2 regions of the Colwellia sp. BRX8-5 genome follow, and region 1 is predicted to be linked to the other one. Evidence: riboswitches for the same ligand, from Rfam matches in the RefSeq annotation. Region 1 holds a riboswitch; the other holds the start of a gene.
What was found. A riboswitch is a leader RNA that binds a small molecule or an ion and turns the genes downstream of it on or off. The one in region 1 is predicted to bind thiamine pyrophosphate.
Positions count from the first base shown of each region.

Region 2: it holds a riboswitch for thiamine pyrophosphate, as region 1 does, so the genes downstream of both, thiC (phosphomethylpyrimidine synthase ThiC) here and H4J62_RS01030 (TonB-dependent receptor) in region 1, are expected to answer to the same signal.

Region 1 is NZ_JACGVR010000001.1:242,620-246,053, forward strand. It holds gene H4J62_RS01030 (TonB-dependent receptor) at 1-2,041, opposite strand, end outside; TPP riboswitch at 2,132-2,250, opposite strand; gene H4J62_RS01035 (single-stranded DNA-binding protein) at 2,370-3,020, shown strand; gene H4J62_RS01040 (SHOCT domain-containing protein) at 3,066-3,434, shown strand, end outside.
Region 2 is NZ_JACGVR010000002.1:186,013-189,446, reverse strand. It holds gene thiC (phosphomethylpyrimidine synthase ThiC) at 1-1,921, opposite strand, end outside; TPP riboswitch at 2,026-2,147, opposite strand; gene H4J62_RS02370 (M1 family metallopeptidase) at 2,322-3,434, shown strand, end outside.

The DNA.
Region 1 (3,434 bases):
GTTCGTTGCCGAAGAAGAAGCCGCGTGTTGCGATTTTTTCATCGGTAATATTTCTAGCCCAAAGTGAAATAGACCAATCAGCGAGTTCATAAGCAATTTTCGCATTCAATAAGTTTGAACTTGACGCTTTTTCGTCATGGCTATCAGAGAAGAAAAATTCATCTTTTCCTGACCAGTTCACATTGAAGACAACGCCATTGTCGCTGCGATACGTAGAGCCAAGGCTAAAGGTATAGCTTGGTGCGTGTGCTAAATCGCGTCCTGAAATGTCAATGTTTGTACCGTACTTGTCAGAATAGCCATAAACATCATATGTTGCGTTTAGGTAGCCCACTGTCGAGTCGATCGTTAAATTACTATTAACCTGATATGTTAACTCAAGTTCCAAACCGTAACTGCTTGAACTGGTGGCATTTGCCGTGTAAATGGTAAATTGCTGTGGCTTATCAGGGTTCTGTTGAGAAGCATTAACTTGTTGATCTTGTCTGTCCATATAAAATAAGGCTAGTCGACTGACTAAGGTATTATTTAGCATATTCGATTGCAGACCTAATTCATAATTGACTAAGACTTCGGTATCAAATTCTTTAAATTGGATTAATTGCTCGGGTAAATCCATATTAAAACCACCCGCTTTGTAGCCACGCGCGACACGAACATAGGCAGAATGCTCATTGTTAATGGTTTTACTCAAGGCGATGTGTCCGCCCCACATGGTTTCAGACGGGTCAAACTCATCGCCAGCACTATCGCTATAATCGGTTGAACGTTTTTCAACGCGCAAACCTACTGATAATTCATGGCCATAGCTAAGAACACTGTCTAACTGGGTAAAAATTGCATAATTATTAGCTGAGTATGTAGAGTCGAGTATTTCGTCTTCCCAACCATTATAAAAAGAGTCAAGGTCGTTATCTTCATTCATTTTGCTAATGTAAGTACCCACTAGCCAAGCAGTTGTATTGTCAAAAATTCTTGAGCCGTCATTTGATGATAATCGAAACTCTTGTGACCATACATCTCTATCGGCGCGTTTGTCCCAAAGGTAACTGTATTCACATGGCGCACCATCACAACTTTTACTTGCCCAATAATCTGCGTTTGCCCAATCACCATCATAAGCGTGCTGATGCTCTGTCTTGGTATAGCTGCTTATCGCTTCGAATTTTGCAAATGACAAACCTTCAAAGCTAAATTTTAGTGCGCCGCCATGCGATTTTTGATTATCAACACCTGGGTTGTCCGTGATCGTATTAAAGCCGTTGTTATCTAATGTCCATGGGTCGAAACTATTATCGTTATCCGCAAATATATAAGTAAAATCAACACTTAAATCTTCTGTTGCCGTATATTGCAATTTGAACTTTCCAGAAAACTCGTCAATGCCATTAGTATCATCTCTATTTAGATAAAGATTGTCGCGATAACCGTTTTGTTGATGTTGCTCTAATGATATGCGGTAATTTAAGTCTTCAGTGACAGCACCAGAGCTATAACCGGCAACATTAATTAAGTCGTCATTGCCTAACGTTACTTTAAAACCATGCTCGGGTAATTCTGTTGCGTCTTTTGATTTTATGTAAATTAAACCCGCAAGCGCATTGGCACCAAAACGTGTACCTTGTGGACCTCTTAAGACTTCAACTTGTTGAACATCGTACATAGAAGCTGCCATGCCCAAGCCTGACAAATCGATATCGTCGACAATGAAGCCCACTGATGAGTTTGGCGCACCGCGGTATTCAGAGCGTTCACCGACGCCTCTAATTTGTAAATATTTCGGACGAGATGTTCCACCAGAGAAATTTAAGTTGGCGACACCATTAATAACTTCTTCAAAATGTTGAATGCCCTGCTCAGCTATTTTTTGTTGGTCGATGATTGCAATACTAGTAGGAGCTTGCGCTAAAGATTGCTTATTGAAGCTGGAAGTGACGGTTATACGCTCAATATCATTTGACTCATTTGCTTGTGTGACGCTAGCAAAAGTCAATAAAGTCGTTGTTACCGCAATTGAAATAGGAGATTTTATAAAATTCATACTGGGCTCTTTTTATGGCATGCAAGCAAAAAAGAGCAATAAGGTAAATACACCGTAAGTAAGCACTTACAAAAAGTGTTTACGATAAGTATTCAACATATTAACCATTCCTACGCCGGCATTATCCGTTTCAGGTATTAAGGGTAAAAATTCTCAGCAATACAAAAGCCTATTAACAACAGCTTTTTATTGCACCCCTTGGTTTGATCGGCATACTAACAATTTTATCATCAAAGTACAGAAAAATTATGGTTATTTAATGTCATGTATTTGCTTAATCTGATGATTTTCAGTAAATTAGCACTATAGTTTTTTTTATTAAATTGCCATGACAAATCATCTAAGCCAAAATCATTTATGTTCAGTAACCTTATTAGGAAATTTAGTTGCTAAGCCTGATATTCGTTATCAAGCAAACCCGGTCCTTGCTGTAGCTGAGTTAGTATTAGCGACCCATAGCCGATGGTTTGACAAAACGAGCCAACAGTTTAAAGAATGGACGAGTTATCATACGGTTAAAGTTATTGGTGATATTGTTGATCGTTCACTTATTCACTCGCAAAAGGGTGATGTTATTTTAGTGCAAGGCTATTTACTTAATAGTAAAAAAGCTAACCGTGAAATATTACACGCCACTTATGCACAAACATTTGCAAAGGGTTACGCCCAATCAATAAACCAAGTGCATATGAGTGGTGAAATAAGCAGCGATATTAATTTAGTACTAACCGAGAATAATAAAGAATTAGTCGCGCTTAACTTAACCGTTAATAATTTAGTGTATTCGCCTATAACACAGCAAACCCAAAATATTTCTATCGAACGTTCGGTACATATCTGGGGAAAACAAGCACATTATATTAAAGATAAGGCCGAGCTAGGCGACCAATTAGTTGTCGACGGAAGGTTAAGCTATCTCAATGATAGTAAAAAATCACAATTTATTGATTCACACCAAGTCATTTTATTGAAACATTAAAACGGATTACCTATAATTTTATAAAATTAGGATTGTTGGCAAAATATGGACGTTTTTCATTATATAAAAAAAATAACTACGCGAGCACTTCCAATGTTGCTGGCTTTTTACTGCCTATTAACGCCCTTAACAGCGATTGCTGAAGAAGTTCAACTCGAAGTTTTAGCGCAGCTGCCTAGCCTAAGTTCAACCAATAAAACAACCGTAATTGCATTACCTGTTAATAGTGAGAATAAGCAGCAATACTTAATTGCAGACGCTGCTGGCGAATTGTCTTTACTTAATAATGACAAGCTCACTTTTTTAGCAAGCTTACCTTTAAATAATCATACTACCGATAAACAAGTTAAATTAACCGCGCTAACGTTACACCCCAGTTTTTCGTTAGCAGATAAAACTGGCTTCCAAAACTTT
Region 2 (3,434 bases), on a different contig from region 1:
ATTCCGCCGACTTTTCAGCCATGCCTTGTGCAATATCGGTTGGCGTTGCATCTAAAACAATGACTTCGTCAAGTAACTGTATTTCTATTTTATTGCTGGCTTCAAGACCCGCGGCATAGTCACGTACTTCCTGAGATATTTTCATCGAACAAAATTTTGGACCACACATAGAGCAGAAGTGGGCAACTTTACCTGATTCTTGTGGCAAGGTTTCATCGTGATAAGCCTTGGCTCTTTCAGGGTCTAAACCGATATTAAATTGATCGTACCAACGAAATTCAAAGCGCGCTTTGCTCATCGCATTATCACGAATTTGTGCCCCCGGATGACCTTTTGCTAAATCGCCGGCATGGGCAGCAATTTTATAGGTCATTAAACCTTCTTTAACATCTTCTTTATTGGGTAAGCCTAAATGTTCTTTAGGAGTGACATAACAAAGCATGGCACAACCGTACCAACCAATATTAGCGGCGCCAATACCCGAAGTAATATGGTCATAACCCGGTGCAATATCAGTCGTTAACGGACCTAACGTATAAAAAGGTGCTTCACCACAATGTTTAAGTTGCTCGTCCATATTTGCTTTGATCATATGCAGTGGCACATGCCCGGGGCCTTCAATAATCGTTTGTACATCATGCTGCCAAGCAATTTTAGTTAATTCGCCTAAGGTATGTAATTCGGCAAATTGTGCTTCATCGTTGGCATCAGCAACCGAGCCCGGGCGTAAACCGTCGCCGAGTGAAAACGAGACATCGTATTGCTTTAATATTTCACAAATATCTTCAAAGTGGGTGTATAAAAAATTTTCTTTATGATGCGCTAAGCACCACTTCGCCATAATTGAACCACCACGTGAGACAATACCGGTGACACGCTTAGCGGTCATTGGAACATAGCGTAATAATACACCGGCATGAATGGTAAAATAATCAACACCTTGCTCGGCTTGTTCGATAAGGGTATCGCGGAAAATTTCCCAGGTTAAGTCTTCTGCCACGCCATTTACTTTTTCTAGCGCTTGATAGATAGGCACCGTACCAATGGGCACTGGCGAGTTGCGCATGATCCATTCGCGGGTTTCATGAATATTACGACCCGTTGATAAATCCATTACCGTGTCTGCGCCCCACTTGGTCGACCAAACCAGTTTTTCTACTTCTTCTTCAATGGAAGAGGTCACCGCCGAATTACCAATATTGGCATTTACTTTAATTAAAAAGTTACGACCAATAATCATCGGCTCACATTCTGGGTGGTTAATGTTTACCGGAATAATTGCTCGGCCACGCGCGACTTCATCACGGACAAACTCTGCGGTAATTTGCGCTGGAATACTGGCGCCAAATGACTGACCTTTATGTTGTAGTAGTAAGGTTTTATCTTTGACCTCTTCACGTTTTAAATTTTCACGAATGGCAATATATTCCATTTCAGGGGTAATGATCCCTTGGCGAGCATAGTGCATTTGGGTAACGTTTTGACCTTTTTTAGCAACACGCATTTTAGGTAAGTGTTCAAAGCGTATCGCGTCAACACCATCGTCAGCTAAACGTTGTTGAGCATAAGTAGAGCTATTTGATGTTAAGAGCTCAACATCACCACGACTATCAATCCAACTTTCACGCAGGCGAGGAATACCTTTGTGTACGTCTATCTCGACACTTTCATCGGTATAAAAACCTGAGGTATCGTAGACGCAAAGAGGTTCATTTTTTTCGTAGGTTGGCTTATCTTTATTACCCGCTAATAAAGTATCAGACAAGGTGATTTCGCGCATACCTACCTTGATATCGTGAATTTTACCTTGCACATAAACTTTTTTAGAATTTGGGAATGATTGATCAGAAACGTTTTTTAAGAATGTTTCAGCTTGTTCGCGACGTTCTCTGCGAGTGAGTTTGTTAGCTTTTTTGGTCATTATGCTGCCTTTTAATAAGTTGCATTTTGTTATAAATGCAGTAAAAAAAGACGAAGTGTAGAGTGAGGAAAAAATAAAACGGATTAAATATTAATGCTTTAACCGCTATATTTTACCTTGTTCCCTTACGCAGATATTAATCTGATCAGGTTCTACGGATCCCGCTTTCGCGATCTCAGCTTTGAATATTTCTTTAGAAATAATCTCAGCACTCCGACAAGTAATTGTGGTGATTCTATCGTATTAGTTTCAAAATACGCAATCATAATGTTGTATTTGGTTATAATTAATTTTTAGATAACGATGTGAGTCGTTGACAGATCTTACCCTTTTTAGGGTTCACAATTTATATTACACAATGCTAGTATATTGTATACGAGAGAGTGTTAGGACAATAACAATGATAAAAAAACGGATAACGACTTCACTTGCTGGCTTAGTTTGCGCTATGGTTTTTGCTGGGCATGTTAGCGCGAGTAATTGGCAACAAGAAAGTGGCAAGGTAACGCACCAAGAAAAATTACGGGGTACTATTACACCAGAAAGAAAGTGGTGGGATTTAATTCATTATCATCTTAATGTAAAAGTTGACCCTGAAACTAAGCTTTTTTCAGGTAAAAACACCATGACTTATAAGGTGTTAGCTAAAGGTGAACGTTTACAAATAGAACTACAGGCGCCAATGAAGCTTGAGAAAGTACACCAAAATGGTAAAGCGCTTGAAGTAGGGCAAGATGGCTATTCTTATTTTATTACCCCAGCCAGTAAGCAAGAAATAGGCTCGGAGCAGAAGATAACTATGTACTTCTCTGGACAGCCCGTTACCGCAAAAAACGCCCCATGGGATGGCGGTATTACTTGGAAGAAAGACAGTAATGGCCTCGACTTTATTGCCACTTCAAATCAAGGCATTGGCTCTAGTATTTGGTGGCCAAATAAAGATCATCCTGCCGACGAACCCAACAATGGCGTGTTAATCAGCGTTGAAGTGCCAGAACATTTAATGGATGTGTCTAATGGTCGATTAATTAAAGTTGAACACAATAAAATTGATAAAACAAAAATTTATCATTGGCAAGTTGTGAATCCTATTAATAATTATGGGGTCAATATTAACATTGGTGACTATGTTCATTTTGGTGAAAAGTATCAAGGTGAAAAAGGTCAGCTTGATATGGACTACTATGTTTTACGGGAAAACTTAGCGAAAGCAAGAAAACAGTTTAAAGAAGCGAAACGAACCATTGAAGCGTTCGAGCATTGGTTTGGTCCTTATCCGTTTTATGAAGACAGTTATAAACTGGTGGAAGCACCATATTTAGGGATGGAGCATCAAAGTTCGGTGACTTATGGTAATGGTTATCAAAATGGTTATTTAGGGCGTGATAGAAGTAGTACTGGCCCAGGATTATTATTTGATTTTATTATTGTTCATGAATCAGGTCACGAGTGGTTTGCCAATAACATCACCAATAAAGATGTTGCCGATATGTGGATCCATGAGAGCTTTACT